4 regions of the Paenibacillus sp. ISL-20 genome follow, and region 3 is predicted to be linked to each of the others. Evidence: riboswitches for the same ligand, from Rfam matches in the RefSeq annotation. Region 3 holds a riboswitch; each other region holds the start of a gene.
What was found. Region 3 has a riboswitch for thiamine pyrophosphate ahead of J7E85_RS11480 (ECF transporter S component). Riboswitches for the same ligand answer to the same signal wherever they lie in the genome.

Region 1 (3,987 bases), on a different contig from region 3:
ATCAGCAGGCTGAGCAAGACGATGACCAGGATGGCAACAAACACCCGATCCGTGCGGTAGCCGGATTTTTGCAGCATCATGTAGTAGCCGATTCCCCGGTCCGAGCCGATCCATTCCCCGATAACCGCCCCCATGACCGAATAGGTGGCCGCAATTCGAATCCCGGAGAAGATGGAGGGAAGGGCATGCGGCAGCTCCAGCTTGGTGAAAATTTGCCACGAGGTAGCCCCCGTCATCTGCATATAATTCATCATGGTGCGGTCGGTACGTGCGAGTCCATCCAGGGCCGCAACAGCGACAGGGAAGAAGCAGACCAGCGTAATCACGATAACCTTGGGCAGCATACCGAAGCCGAACCAAATCATGAGAAGCGGGGCTAGGGCGATTGTCGGCACATTTTGGCTAAGAATAAGAAGCGGATAAAGGGCGGTTTTGAGAAAAGGCACCAAGTGCAGTGCCAGCGAGATGATTAGACCGATTGCCGTGCCGATTATAAAGCCGATCAGGGTTAATTGCAGGGTGGCCGCTGTATGCTGGAAGAGACCGGAAGCTCCGGTAACGGCCTCATGCCCGATGGCCGTCGGTGCAGGCAAAATAAAGGGTTCAATGTCGAACACGGATACTGCCGCCTGCCATACCACCAAAAAGAAGAGAACCGCCAAAACGGGCGGCCAAACAGAACTCCACCAGCTTCTCATGGACGGTATTTCTCAGTCAGCTTATCCATGCTGATGCCGCTTGGATGATGCGCGATTTTGACCTGGGATATGATGCTGGGACTTCCCGCATTCACCAGCGCCTCGTGCATGCGCTCAACGATCTTGAGCAGCTCGGAGAGCTCTCCTTCCATGGTCGTTTCGAGTGCATGAACCTCGTATTTCACGCCCGATTCCTGAATAACCTTGATCGCTTCATCAACATAAGGGATGCTGTCGGCCCCGTTTGGCGTTCTCGGTATTACTTGAATGCTCAAGAGTGTATTCGCCATATAAACTCATCCTTTCGTGCAAGCTGTATTGTAATGGAAGAGAGGCAGCCTGCTGCAAAGGCCGTCTCTCTTCTTATAAATAGAAATAACCTTATGGCTTCTCCGGTAAAAAATCATTGGTAAATGCGCTGTCAGCGTCAAGTTCCTTCTCCAGCAGCTTGCGCTCAAACATCCAGTCTGCGTACCCCGACCATACTTCGGCTTTCTGTTCGCCCCAGCGGGATGCATCATCCTGATAACGGGGGCTCAGCCATTTCTGGCTGGCTAGAACCAGTTCGGCATCCAGGTCGGGAACAGCTTTCGTCAGCAGGGCTGCTGCATCTTCGGGATGTTGAATCGCATAGTCGTATCCTTTTGAAGTCGCCCGCATGAACGCTTTGACAAGTTCAGGGTCCTCCTGGATCAGCTTCTCGTTCGTTACGATCACCGGCGTGTAATAGTCAAGCTGCTCGGAGTAGTCCTTCACATAAATCATGTCAAGCGGCTCATTGCGAAGCTCGGCTTCAATACCCGTCCAAGCATAGAAGATCCAGGCAAAATCAATGTCGCGTTTGACGGCCGTAAAATAATCGGCATCGCCCATATTAACCATGTTCACCTTGCTGACATCGGCGCCATCGATCTCCATGATGGATTTCATGACCGCTTCCTCCACAGGCGAGCCCCAACCGCCATAGGATTTCCCTTCAAAATCGCCTGCCTTCACGATGCCTTTGTCCTTGGGGGCGGCAAAGCCGGATGTATTATGCTGAATGATCGCCGCAATGGAGACGAGCGGCAATCCTTGGGTTCTGGCCAGCGTTACGCCTTCCTGATAGCTGATGCCAAATGGCACGTTTCCGGATGCAACCAGCGTATCCGTTCCGCCTGCTCCCGGCTGGACGATCTGGACATTAAGCCCTTCTTCCTCATAATACCCAAGCTCCTTCGCTGCATACAGGCCGGTGTGATTCGTATTGGCAGACCAATCGAGCATCAGCTGTACGTCACGTAGTTTCCCGGGAGACTGACTGTCTTCGCCTGTGGCACCTGTCTTCTTGTTCTCTCCACTTGTACCGCATCCAGACGCAACCATCAGCAGGACGCAAGCGAGAAGCAGCGGAATCCATCTTCCCTTCTTCATCGTTTCTTCTCTCCTTTAAGTTCTCTTTCTATTACCTCGCAACTCCACAAAAAAAACGCCCTGATGATATCAGGACGCATGACGGCGTAAGTGTATACCACGGCAAATAAATAGCTGCCGCAAACATGGGCTTCCTACGCTGGCATTACCCAGATCAGGTGTAAGGGTCAGTATCATGTCGGATACACTCTCAGCCGGCCAAATTCCAGCTCCCCCGGTATTTATGAAGTTTCGATCAGTACACCCGCTATTATAGTCCTAACACAGCAGACCTGTCTAGTTCGAAGAGGCTCGAACGAGACAGGTCTTTGTTAGAACACTAATGCAATGGGAGAATTAATTGATGCTATAAACCTTTCACAAGATAAAGTATTTGAATACGGCTTCTACGCAGAGGTTAGCGCTGGAAGAACTCAATCCATTCTCCTTCGGGACCGTGCACGAAGAAATAGCGGTACCCGTTCGGAAGCGTCACGATTTCCTCGTCAATGTGAGGAACGTCAAGTGGGTGTTATGTTGTTCGTGCACAGGCTAATAAGATGATTTTTCTTTCATTTCCTCATCTTTACTTTTGTGTGGGCAAAAAGTATCATGAGAAATAGAGATGTTAATTCAAAAGACCTAACACACTTAAAGTGAACCAGCTTACCTTTTGGCCGAGGAGGAATGCTTATGAGTCCAACTCCAGCAGATCATCTGTGGATTCGACTCGCCATAATATATGCATTCATTCAGATAATGATCGCTCTGTGGATGCCTGATGCTTTATCGCTTCAGCGTGTTCTAGTCATTATTTCTCCTGCAGCCGCTTCCGTTTATTTAATGCGGATCCGTCGGCGTTTTGAGGTTCATCTTGGCAGGTTTTGGCTTATTGTGAGTCTCGGATTGATGGGGGAGGCAGTGGCCCGAACCCTCCACGCATGCAATATCTGGTTTGGAAAAGAGAGCGCTTTCCTGCCAGTTCTAACCCATTTGTTCTGGGGGCTCGAACTTATCCTGTTCGCAAGTTCTCTCATTTATTTATTCCGGCATGTTCAGGGTTCGTTTCGGGGGCTGCGGTTTATGCTGGATATCCTGATTGTTGGCATAGCGGTCATGACGGTAGGATGGGAATATTTCATCAAGCCTGAGCTTCAGGGTCTGGCCCATGAGGCAGCATGGGGAAACCTTTGGGTGGACATGCTGTATCCACTGTGCGCAATGGTACTTATTTTTTTTACACTGGTGTTGTATTTTAATACCGGACAGTTAAGGAAATGGGCGGCCATCCTGTTATGTCTTGGCGGAAGTACATTTATTGCCGGAGATGTTCTGTACATCTATCTCGTTGATCTTTTGGATATCGAGGTTCGCTCTTACCTGTATCCACTCTATACGTTATCGGTATTTTTCATTAGTTTCGCAGGCGGACAGTCCGCTCCTGATACCCGTAATCCATCTGTTGGCGAGCGGGAGCCTCGTTCAACCGGAAACCTGATCGTAAGGTACCTGCTTCCCTACAGCGTGCTCGGCGGGATGTTTGCCCTTATGGCGCAGCATTTTGGAGGGTGGAATGGACTGTTTACCGGCCTTTCCCTGTGCGTTATCCTGATCCTATTCAGGCAGATTTTGATCCAGTTCGAGAACGACCGCTTGTTTGATCGACTGCATGAAAGTCTGATGCAGAGTGAATCCCTGGCACATCGCGATGATCTTACGGGTCTGTATAATCGTCGTTATTTTAATGCAAGGCTGTCAAGTTCGCTGAAGGAGGCGGACCGCACAGGTTCCCGTGTAGGCTTGCTGTATATGGATATGAACCGTTTCAAACGAGTCAATGACCGATACGGCCACCGTGCCGGCGATTTGTTGATACGAAAGGTTGCAGACCGGCTTC
Region 2 (3,987 bases), on a different contig from region 3:
CGTCGAAAGTACCGCCGCTACGCAGCTGCATGCCATACCGCTCAACTAGCACAGCTTAACCAACTCCGCTGCTTCGTCCGTAGCCCCTGACCTGCTATCGGACTCCAGATCCCTTATTTTCCTGATTCGCCCCCGATTCTTAAATCCACCGGACTCAGGATCCCTTATTGCCACAATTACCGGCCTATTTGCCATCATATTCTATGAATAACGTACCTGGTGTCCGTTAGCCATCAAAAATCACACCTATTCAGCCAAATAACGTATCCTCAGTCCGTTACGTTCGAGGGTAGCACCAAGGCCCAGTAGATCATCAGTAGCCAAGACCAGTAGTAGCCAAGACCAATAGTAGCACCAAGACCGGCAGTAGCACCAAAATCAGCATTAGCGAAGCAGGTAGCACCAAGATCAGTAGTAGCTAAGGCCAGCAGTAGCTAAAAAACCAGTAGTAGCCAAGCCCAGCAGTAGCACCAAAACCAGCAGAGCAACAAGCCCAGCAGTAGCACCAACACCACCTGTTAACGGACTCCAGATCCCTTATTACCGCAATAAACTGCCTATTTGCCATCATATTCTATGAATAACGTACCTGGTGTCCGATAACTATCAAAAATCACACCTATTCAGCCAAATAACGTATCCTCAGTCCGCTAGCCACAAGCAGTAGCCAAAACCAGTATAGCACCAAGACCAGCAGTAGTAACAAGATCAGCAGTAGTAGCCAGATCCAGCAGTAGTAACAAGATCAGCAGTAGCACCAAGACCAGCAGCAGCCTCAGCTATACACGCTGTGTTACCCCGGTTTCTACCTCTAAACCATAGCTACTCCGAGTTACCCAGCCCCTACAATTATAATCCCATCCATCCATGCATACCCCTAGACACCGAGTCCATCCGTGCTCTCCTGTTATACTGCTATTGCTTCACTTCATATTTTCACGATATCTTCACCACAATCTCCGCTCCGGCAACATAGGTCATCGCTTTGATGTATTCCGGGTCTTGGGCACGCTGTTCCACTTCTTCCGGAGTGAGGTCCTCCATTCGTGTCTGTACCCACCATAAGTTGCCGAACGGGTCCCGTACCCGTCCCACCCGGTCGCCGAAGAATAAGCTCGTTGGCTCCGTCACCGAGACGGCTCCTGCGGCCAGCGCTTGTTGGTAGACGGCATCGCAATCCTCAACATATAAACGGAGGTATGCTGGTGAATCCGGCCATTCCGGCTTCGCGTCAAACATCATCACGACGGCATCCCCAATTCGGACCTCGGCATGGCCGATGATACCTTCACCGACATAGACGCGGGCTAACTCTTCGGCTTGAAAAGCCTGCTTGAGGAATTCGATCAGCGCTGCGGAGTTTCTTGAGATGATCCACGGTGTCACGGACGTGTAGCCTTGCGGAATGGGTTTAACGTCTTTCGGTTGGTTTGGTTGGTTCGTCATAAATACGCTCGCTCCTTTAAACTTCATTTATTTGCATAACGATTATGTGCTCATTATGTTGGGGCATACATGACAACCGAGCGTCAGTGTTTCCGAAACAAGTGTTGGGCAGCCCCCGTTTTTATTTCGCGAAAGACCTCGGCCACCGTACAACATCCTAATCCCCCACTCATGGGAAAGCTTCGAGCGTGGGCTCCGTTCACGAACAGTTAATGTTTGACAGCATCTACAAACCTATGTACAGTATTAGACAAAAGAATAGGAAGTCCACTAGGGGAGCCGTTGGCGGCTGAGACAAGAGTGTATCTTGGACCCTTTGAACCTGATCTAGTTCGTACTAGCGTAGGAAAGTGGAGCCTTCGTATACGAGGTCTCGGTGCGTTTTTTGGCGCACTTGGGCTTGTTGACGAAGCCGCTCCAGTTTTCGGGGGCGGCTTTTTAGCGTTGCTTGGAAAGTCGTGTCTTATGGACTTCCTGCTCTTCAATATGTTGGAGGTGGGACAAAAATGAGTTTCACGCAAGAGCTCCGTCAGCAGGCGGGAGGCATTTTTCAAGCAATCTTCGATCATCCCTTTGTAAAAGGCATTGCCGAGGGGAAGCTGGCACGGGAACAGCTGATTCACTATGTGAAGCAAGATTTTGAGTATTTGAATGCCTACATGCGGATCTACGGAATCGCCATATCCAAATCGACCAGCAGGGAAGAGATCGCGACCTTTAACGAACAGATTTCATTCATCTTGCACAGCGAGGTGCATCCGCATCAGAATTTGTGCGCAGCCGCCGGGGTGACCTACGAAGAGCTTCAGGGTTATCCGCTTGCTCCGTCCGCGCATCATTATATCCGTCATATGCTGACAGTGGCGCACGAGGGCAGTCTAGGCGAGATTATGGCCGTACTGCTTCCTTGCCCGTGGACGTACCTGGAGATTGGCCGCAAGCTGCTGGATGACGTGAAGCCGGATGAATCCCATCCGTTCTATGACTGGATTTATTTCTATGGCAACCGTGGGGAAGACGCGACAGCCAAGTTCTGCAACCGTGTCGATGAATGGGCAGAGGGCGCGACGGCAGCCGAGCGGGAACGGATGAAGGAGTATTTTATGCTGAGCTGCCAGTTGGAGTATATGTTTTGGGATATGGCTTATAAGCAGGAGGAATGGCCGGTGCTGCTGCAGGCTGCGGTGCTATAAGGAGTCATAACAAGGACATAAATTCCAATTTAGATAAGAGAGGCTGATTCCAATGCGTTCATGGGAAAAAGAAGTTTCGGCGCTTTTAACGAAGGTACAGCAGACGAGCCCCCTCGTTCACAATATGACAAACGTGGTGGTTACGAATTTTACGGCTAACGGCTTGTACGCGCTGGGCGCGTCGCCGGTCATGGCTTACGCGCCAGAGGAAGTGGCGGATATGTCTGCCATTGCAGGCGCGCTCGTATTGAACATCGGCACGCTGAACCGCGAGCTGGTGGATGCGATGATCATCGCCGGACAATCGGCGAATGCACATGGCGTCCCGGTCTTGCTGGACCCGGTCGGTGCGGGAGCGACCCGTTTTCGGACGGAGTCGGCATTGCGGATCCTAAGCGAGGTGAAGGTTTCGCTCGTGCGCGGGAATGCGGCTGAAGTCGCTCACCTTGTCGGGGAGGCGCGCGAGATCAAAGGCGTAGATGTTGGCAACAGCACGGGCAGTGATCATGCTGAGCTGGCCGTGCGGGCTGCACGCGAATTAGGCACGATCGTGGCCATTACCGGTGAAGAGGACGTAATTACCGATGGAACAGAGGTACGCATCATTACCGGAGGGGATGCACTGCTCACGAAGGTCACCGGCGCAGGGTGCCTGCTGACCTCGGTGCTGGGTGCCTTTGCCGCAGTGGAAGCAAACCTGCTGCTTGCGGGTACGGCGGGTCTGGCCTTCTACGGGGCCGCGGCGGCGAGAGCTGCGGAATGCACGGCGGACCAAGGACCGGGAAGCTTCCAGATCGCTTTCCTGGATGAGCTGGCAAAACTTCATCCAGGCTCGTTGGCGGGATATGCCGCTGTCCGGGAAGCGGAAGCGGCCGCTGCCGGTGGCACACGATGAGCAAGACACGCGTGCCCCGGGCACTGACGATTGCCGGGTCTGACAGCGGCGGCGGTGCCGGCATTCAGGCCGATCTGAAAACCTTCCAGGAGCTCGGCGTATACGGCATGTCGGCGATTACCGCGATTACGGTGCAGAATACCTTGGGGGTTCATGGCGTATATCCGCTGCCCCCCGAGGCAGCCGCAGAGCAGATGGAAGCGGTAGGATCGGACCTCGGAGTAGATGCATTGAAGACAGGCATGCTGTTCAACGCCGAGATCATTCGCCTGGTTGCTGACCGGATTCGGGCTTTTGGCTGGGGGAAGGTCGTTGTCGATCCCGTGATGATCGCCAAAGGCGGAGCGGAGCTGCTGCAAAGCGAAGCAGTGCAGGCTGTACGAGAACACTTGCTGCCGCTGGCGTTAATCGTCACCCCCAATATACCGGAGGCCGAAGTATTGGCGGGGATGT
Region 3 (3,987 bases):
GGCTGCTGCCTTGGAGTTAGAGCAGAGGTATGGCCGCTTGGACGTGCTGGTGAACAATGCCGGGGAGGCGGTAGGCGGTATGGTGGAGGAAGTGCCGCTCAGCGGCTGGCGAAAGCAGATGGAGACGAATTTTTTCGGGACCGTATCGGTGACACAGCATATGCTGCCGCTGCTCCGGCGAACTGGAAAATCCAAAATTATTCTCATGAGCAGCATTAGCGGCGTGGTCGGATTTCCGGGTTATGGACCCTATGCGTCATCCAAATTTGCGCTGGAAGGGTTTGGCGAAAGCCTGTCCATGGAAGTGATGCCCTTTGGCATTGATGTTGTGCTGATCCAGCCTGGTGCCTATGGTACGCCGATCTGGAACAAAAGTTTTGGGGAGCTTACGGTGAAGGAAGGATCACCCTACAGCGGTCTGCTGAAGGGCGTGCTGGACTATTCCGAGCGGACAGCCAGAGGAAGCGGGGATCCGCAGGAGGTAGCCAGGCTTGTGGCAAAAATCGCGTGCATGTCCAAACCAAGGTTCCGCTATATGCTGCCCCGAGGCACGCGGCTGACCGCATGGATCAAGGGTGTACTGCCGGATCGGCTGTTTCAGCGGATCATTTATCGGGTGCTGGGCCGGCGTTAATCGCTCATGCAGCCAATGATTTATGGCCTTAACTTGTCATACGATGTTTGGTAAGGTAAATGGATGGAATTACCCTTTTCTGGCTGGGGACGGGTGAAGCAAACCGAGCAGTTCTCCCATCTTCACCTTGGAGCCGGGTTCCAGGTCACCGCGAGGGGTAAACGTGCCGTTCTCCGTCAAAAGCACAACTGTAGAGCCGAATTCAAAGTACGCGAGTTCATCGCCGATTTCGTATTTCTTCACGTTCTCGTCAGCATAACGGATGCTGCTTACGTTCATGGCTCCGACCTTCACGACGGCAACTTCGCCGAACTCATGCGCAATATAGGTAATGAGGCGCTCATTGCGGCTGAGCACATTCCGGATATGGGTCATCGCAAAATCGTTCACGGGGTAAACGCGTCCCTTCAAATGCTCGCTTTCCGCCTGAACACCGGTTACCGGGGAATGAATGCGATGATAGTCGGTCGGGCTTAAATACAATACAAATGCATAACCGTGGATGTAGTTTTCCATTCTCGGTGATTTCGCGAGCAGCTCGCTCAAGGTATAATCCTGTCCCTTAACGCTCAGAATGGTACCGGCGTTGACGACGCCCATTGCCGAAATTGTGGCATCGACTGGGCTTACCATGGCGTCGGCGGTGTCATCTATGGCGCGGAGGCCTATTTTTAACCGGCGGGAAAAGAACTCGTTCAGTGAGCGGTATTCGTTGATTTCTTTCTCCGCTTCGTGCGCCGGAATTTGATAAATTCGTATGAATGCAGGTATTAGATGACGGCTCAGCCGGCTGTGGGAACAATGCCCCATGATTCGGGACAGCCACTTGCGGGAAGACAGCTCAGTCATCAGACGCAGCAATTGTTTAGCCATGTCATTCTCCTTTGTGCATAGGTGTCAGCAATAAACGTTGGTGGAAAAGCCAATCACTCTGATATTGACATAGAATGAGATGGAAATCAATAAATAGCCATTTTTGAAAAAAGGTTCTTGCTTATTCCGGAGTGAATGTGTATTTTAAAGTTAACATAAAACCGAATAGGAATACGGGGGCTTGAGTGAATCAGGCTGAGATTGCAGCTGTTATCCGCTGTTGACCGTTAATCTGAACTGGGTAATGCCAGCGTAGAGAATATCCGACCCTGCCTACATAGGGCCTATTTTTCCGTCTGCGCGTTTTTCCAGACGGTTTTTTGTTGTGTTTACACAAAAATAGAGGTGGAGAGGGGAATGTGTTGTTATGGGAACGTCTGTGCAAGAGAAGTTGGGGGTTCAGCCCCGAAAAGGACTGCGGTTAAGCGATATTTTGGTTACGGTACTGGTATCACTGGTGCTTGGCGTCATTTATCACTTCTGGGGTTCGGTTTACAATCTGTTAAAACCGCTGTTCTTTGAAGCGGATGAGTTGTTATACGGCATGTGGTTCGCTGCAGCCACGCTTGCTTACTTGTTGATCCGGAAGCCGGGAGTGGCCATTATCGCGGAAGTGGCGGCGGCCCACGTGGAAGTGCTGTTTGGCAGCGGCTGGGGATTGACCCTGCTGCTGTATGGCCTCATTCAAGGACTGGGGGCTGAATTGGTATTCGCGGCGTTCCGTTATCGGAGCACCTCGGCGTGGACGCTGGCGATTGCCGGTGCCGGCGCAGCCATCGGCTCGATGATCATGGACTTCTATTACAGCTATACGGATGACCTGCAGACGTGGATGTTCCTCGCTAAATACGGTATGCGGGTACTTAGCGGCGCCGTCATTGCAGGCCTTCTTATGCTCCTGCTGGCTAAAGCGCTCGACCGTACGGGCGTGACATCCCTGCTCCGTCCTGCGTCGAAGAAGGATTACGAAGCACTGGATGATCCGCGCCATGTCTAATGCCACGGTTAGCCCGGTTTCGGCTCAGTCTGCTGAGATGCTTCCGGAACCGGCCGTGTATGTGGAGGGATTGCGTCTGAAGTATCCGGGCGAGGAGCGATTGATGTTCAAAGACCTCTCCTTCTCGGCTGTCCGCGGGGAGAAGGTGCTGCTGCTCGGTCCGAGCGGCTGTGGCAAATCCACGCTGCTGCAGGTGCTTAGCGGGATGTTTCCCCGCGCAACGGAGGTGCCGATGAAATGCGGGGCCCAGCTGATTCCGCGCTCTTGGGGTTATGTATTTCAAGATCCGGATACCCAGTTCTGTATGCCGTACGTGGATGAAGAGCTGGCTTTCGTACTGGAAAATCTAAGTGTCCCTCGTGACGAGATGAAGGATCGGATGCAAGCGGCCCTGCGCGAGGTGGGGCTTGATCTTGAGGAGCCTCATATGCCGATCGGGCATCTGTCCCAAGGCATGAAGCAGCGACTTGCGCTGGCATCGGCTCTGCTGCTGGAGCCGGAAGTGCTGTTCCTTGACGAGCCGTCTGCGCTGCTCGACCCGGAAGGCAGGGAGCAAATCTGGTCCGCGGTGAAGGCCGTTTCGGAAGGGCGCACGCTGATCATCGTGGAGCACCGGATTGAAGAAATGGCCAAATACGTGGATCGTGTCGTGCTGTTCAGCCCGGATGGGGTGATTCTGGGCGAAGGTCCCCCAGCAGCGATATTCGCTGAATACGAGAAGGAACTTCAAACATATGGAATCTGGTATCCCGGCGTATGGGAAGATTACGAGCAGACCCGGGCGGGCAGAGAGTTGTTTGCTCCTGTCAACGGGCTTGGCGATGAGCTGGGTAATCTCCTGTATGAGGCTGCTCCTCCGTACCCTCAACGTGGAGAGCCTGTCATTCAGCTGGCCGATTTCAGGGGAATGCGATGGGATAAACCTGTCATCACCCTCCCTTCGGCAAAGGTGTTTCCGGGACAATTCATTGCGGTGGTAGGGCCGAACGGAGCAGGCAAAAGCTCGCTGCTGCTCAGTTTGATGGGGCTGCTTCGCACCGAAGGGACCTATGTACTCTGCGGGGAAGAGGTCATTCAGGGCAAACGCAGGAAGGTGCGGAAGAAGAGAGAGCGGCAGCTGCGCCAAATCGGATTCGTGTTTCAGAATCCGGAGCTTCAATTCCTGACGGAACGCATCGGGGATGAGGTGGTTTACTCGCTGCTGGTGGATCATGTGCCGCCGGAAGAAGCGCAGGCGCAGGCCGACCGCTGTCTGGAACGCTTTGGACTGACGGGCATGGAGGCCAGGCATCCGTACCAGCTGTCGACAGGTCAAAAGCGTCGCTTGAGCGTGGCTACGGCCATGGCAAGACAGCCGTCCGTCCTGCTCCTGGATGAGCCGACCTTCGGACAGGATGCGCGGAATACGTTCGCGATTCTGGAGATGTGCGAGCAGCTGCGCCGCGCGGGAACCGCCATTCTCATGGTGACGCATGAAATGGAG
Region 4 (3,987 bases), on a different contig from region 3:
GGCCAACAGGCCGAGTTTGGCTTTATAAGTCATAAGCCTTTCTCCTCATCAGTAAGAAAATGAATATACCGCTTCCGAGTACGCCCACGGTTAGACTAATCGGAATTTCATAGGGATAAATAATGATCCGGCCCAGGATGTCACAGAACAGTACGAACCCGGCCCCCAGCAGCGCGGTATGCGAAAGGCTTTTTTTCAAGTGGTCTCCTAAGTACAAACTGACAATATTAGGTATGATCAGACCAAGAAACGGAATCACGCCGACCGTCAGCACGACAGATGCCGTAACCAGCGCCACGATGACCAATCCCAGATTCACAACTCTCCGGTAGTGAAGACCCAGGTTGGTTGCAAACTCCTCTCCCATTCCGGCCACCGTAAACTTGTTGGCGAACAGATACGCCAGAATCAAAAGCGGGATACTAATATAGAGCATTTCATACTGGCCCTTCATGATCATGGAAAAATCACCCTGAAGCCATGCGGACATATTCTGAATAAGATCATATTTGTATGCAAAGAAGGTGGCTATCGAACTCACGATATTACCAAACATCAGCCCTACGAGCGGGATGAAGATCGCATCCTTAAACTTAATCCGATCCAGTATCTTCATGAAGATAAAGGTTCCTGCCAGAGCGAATACAAATGCCACGAGCATTTTGATAAGCGGACCGCTTGTCGTGAAGACGAGCATGGCTACCAAAATCCCTAGTCTGGCAGAGTCCATCGTACCTGCCGTGGTCGGCGATACGAACTTATTGCGGCTGAGCTGCTGCATGATCAATCCGCAGATACTCATGCTGACACCCGCCAATATAAGACTGACAAGCCTAGGAATCCGGCTTACAAGCATAATATGCTGTTGTTGTTCTGTCATCGAGAACAGTTGCAGTGGCGAGATATCTTTAACTCCAATAAATAATGAGATTATCGAGAGTACCACAACGGCTGCAAATAAGTATCTAATCTTCATGGCTCTTCCTTCTATGCGTATGTCTCTAAATATCCGGGATCTCGCAATTTCCAACACCATTCTCATTGAGATTGATTATCAATCGCGCTCTGATATGCATTATATCATCCTCATTCTGGCTCGACAAGTGTAATTGAGAATCAAAATCAATTAATTTGTTCATACTTGTATATTTTGTTCATGAATTGTTCATAATATGAAGTTTCGAGAAGACATAGCTAATAGCCTCAGGTAGGAAGCACTCCTTTCGTTTAAACCTCCATATAATGAAGCTTCTCTAAAAGCCAGACGGATTCAATTCATATTTAATAGATGAGGGAAATTATATTTGATCAAAGTCGTTGACAATTACTCTAAGTTATATTAACATACTAACATAAATATTATTCCTAACTAAACGTAAGTTAATATGGAATGATAATTAAAATATTGCTAAATAAGCAACATGCATATTTGCTTGAAGTAAAGGACATCTTCTTATCAGGCGTATGTAAATTCGATTACACCAGGAGGTTTTTTTTCAATGTCTAAAGATTTTTCAACTGCACTCAAAAGTCGCCGTTCTTATTACGGGATTAGCAAAGAATCCGTTATCTCGGACGAGCGTATTCAGGAAATCGTAAACGAAGCGGTTAAGTATACCCCGTCTTCTTTCAACTCTCAAAGTGCACGCGTCGTTGTATTGCTTGGCGAACAGCATGATAAACTGTGGAACATCACGGAAGGCATCCTGAAGGAAGTCGTTGGCGATGAAGAAGCATTCAAATCCACTGCCGACAAAATGGGCGCATTCCGCGCTGGTTACGGTACGGTATTGTTCTTCGAGGACAACAACGTCATTGCCGGGCTGCAACAAAACTTTGCCGCTTATGCCGACAACTTCCCGATTTGGTCCAACCAATCCAACGGCATGCTGCAATTTGTAGTATGGACCTCCCTTGAAGCAGAAGGTCTGGGTGCATCCCTGCAGCACTACAACCCGCTAATCGACGAAAAAGTAAAATCCGAATGGAACATCCCGGAAAACTGGAAGCTGCTTGCTCAAATGCCTTTCGGTAAGCCGGTTGTTGAACCAGGCGAAAAAGAATTTGCACCGCTGGAAGATCGCGTGAAAGTTTACAACTAATTAAATAGATGAATAAGGCCGTCTACCTAAGTTCCAGTAACTTGGATAGGCGGTCTTTTTATAATGGGCAAAGATTGAAAAACCGATCACTAAGCGATACAATTAGTCAGGTAAGAACCCTCGAACTTTTAAGATAACAGAAGCTCCGGGCAAACTTGCGATAACCAACTACATAGGATGTTGGCTGTACTAGGGGTGCCATGTGCTGAGAGACGGCGGTTTGCCGTTAACCCTTAACACCCGATCTAGGTCATACTAGCGTGGGGAAGTGTAGCATTTATGTTTATTTCTTTTCGTAGGCATAACTGCACTTTCTTCATGGGGTGCGGTTTTTTTTGCGTGGACTTATATCATGGGGAGGAAATAACAATGAATGAGCTTGTATGCGGAACCAGTCGGATCGTCGGGTGCCGGTTCTCGGTATTTCCCATGACGGACCGGTTTGTGGAAGTCATCATGGGCGCACTAGATTCCGTGGATACGGGGAAGGTGTTGATTCGGACAGATGATGTGAGCACCTGTATTCGTGGACGTGCAGAGCATGTCTTTGATGTGACAAGGGCGATATTCGCCCATGCTGCGGCGAGTGGCGTGCATACCGTTTTTAATGGTACTTATTCCATCGGTTGCCCCGGAGATACGGACGCCGATGTATATATGACTGAGGATTCGACCCTCTTAAACAACGACATCGGGGAACATGCCGATATTGAGACTGCCTGCCAATTCGCTCTTTACCCCATGGGTACCGATAACTACATGGATGTCATCTACGGTGAAGTTAATCGTGCGAAGGCAGCCGGGACATTCGCCGGAAGCGTTCATTACGCCAGCCGATTGAGTGGGTCACTGGCCCAGGTGTTTGGATCGCTTGAAGAGGCGTTTTTACATGCGATTCAATCCGACAGCAGCCATTTGGTCATGACTGCGGTTGTGTCCGCACACAGCCCTTCGGTCAAAGCCGCATCGAATTGAGTTCTATTGAGGCAGACAAAAGCCCGGCAAGCGCCGGGCTTCCTGTCACTACTGCCAAGAACCTTGACGGTTTAAACCCAAGCACTCAAGATAATTACGAGCAGGATAAAGAGAACCAAAATCATTCCTACTGAATTGTTCCATCCACCGCCGCCATATACTCCGCTCATGAAGATCCCCTCCTGGATTTAAAGAATGACGTGATGTAATCACACTATTATAGTATTGCCCGTCTCGTGATAGTGTCACGGCTAATGTACCCCTCTTTTTATACTGGCAAGGAAATTCTATTCCTCATAACCGATGAGAAGCTTGCCTCCGTACGGACGGAGCATTTCCTCGGTGAATGCCATAAGAACTGAAGGATCATCCTGGCGATACATCGCCGCGAGCGCTGCTTCCAATCGTTCTCCCAAGATCGAGTCATAGCTGTTGAACAGACGGAACAGCGTTTTCCCTTCACCCGTCCACTCCCGGTTCACCCTAAGTACAAAATCACAGAGAATCGCCGCTATTTTGTGCACCGTAAACCACTTTTCGGCGTCCCTTCGGGGACTCTGCAAATCCAGCATGTACTCGGTTAGCATATAACGGTATTCGTCAATGTCGGTTAGCATCAAGGGTATGGGTCCGTAATTCAAATCGCTTCGGGCTTCCGCCCGCACCTCTTCCCCCTCAGGCAGCGCGAGCAGCACCGTCCCTTCTACGACCATCCGCTGCAAAGAAGGATTCGCCGCACTCACTCCCTCGTCGAAATATTCGCGATAGGAGGATAAAGACAATATAAATATTTCCGCGATCCACCCATGTGCCTCTATCGTCTTCCTGCTGAAATCATAACTATCTCGTTCAATAACCATGATGTCCAAATCGGATTGTTCATTATATTCGCCTCTGCTCGCGCTGCCGC

Region 1: linked by a shared signal. The riboswitch ahead of J7E85_RS29515 (ABC transporter substrate-binding protein) and the one ahead of J7E85_RS11480 (ECF transporter S component) in region 3 are both predicted to bind thiamine pyrophosphate.
Region 2: linked by a shared signal. The riboswitch ahead of tenA (thiaminase II) and the one ahead of J7E85_RS11480 (ECF transporter S component) in region 3 are both predicted to bind thiamine pyrophosphate.
Region 4: linked by a shared signal. The riboswitch ahead of J7E85_RS18550 (Ykof family thiamine-binding protein) and the one ahead of J7E85_RS11480 (ECF transporter S component) in region 3 are both predicted to bind thiamine pyrophosphate.

Annotation. Positions count from the first base shown of each region.
Region 1 covers NZ_JAGGRD010000064.1:74,840-78,826, reverse strand. The annotation lists gene J7E85_RS29525 (ABC transporter permease) at 1-698, opposite strand, end outside; gene J7E85_RS29520 (MTH1187 family thiamine-binding protein) at 695-988, opposite strand; gene J7E85_RS29515 (ABC transporter substrate-binding protein) at 1,080-2,111, opposite strand; TPP riboswitch at 2,226-2,337, opposite strand; partial or broken gene J7E85_RS29510 (VOC family protein) at 2,509-2,604, opposite strand; gene J7E85_RS29505 (diguanylate cyclase domain-containing protein) at 2,784-3,987, shown strand, end outside.
Region 2 covers NZ_JAGGRD010000066.1:20,466-24,452, forward strand. The annotation lists gene J7E85_RS30245 (VOC family protein) at 937-1,446, opposite strand; TPP riboswitch at 1,709-1,812, shown strand; gene tenA (thiaminase II) at 1,953-2,639, shown strand; gene thiM (hydroxyethylthiazole kinase) at 2,692-3,534, shown strand; gene thiD (bifunctional hydroxymethylpyrimidine kinase/phosphomethylpyrimidine kinase) at 3,531-3,987, shown strand, end outside.
Region 3 covers NZ_JAGGRD010000019.1:81,863-85,849, reverse strand. The annotation lists gene J7E85_RS11490 (SDR family oxidoreductase) at 1-634, shown strand, start outside; gene asd (archaetidylserine decarboxylase) at 704-1,507, opposite strand; TPP riboswitch at 1,671-1,783, shown strand; gene J7E85_RS11480 (ECF transporter S component) at 1,875-2,504, shown strand; gene J7E85_RS11475 (ABC transporter ATP-binding protein) at 2,497-3,987, shown strand, end outside.
Region 4 covers NZ_JAGGRD010000030.1:36,270-40,256, reverse strand. The annotation lists gene J7E85_RS18565 (iron chelate uptake ABC transporter family permease subunit) at 1-33, opposite strand, end outside; gene J7E85_RS18560 (ABC transporter permease) at 23-976, opposite strand; gene J7E85_RS18555 (nitroreductase family protein) at 1,500-2,102, shown strand; TPP riboswitch at 2,284-2,386, shown strand; gene J7E85_RS18550 (Ykof family thiamine-binding protein) at 2,472-3,077, shown strand; gene J7E85_RS18545 (sporulation protein YjcZ) at 3,149-3,247, opposite strand; gene J7E85_RS18540 (nucleotidyltransferase domain-containing protein) at 3,365-3,987, opposite strand, start outside.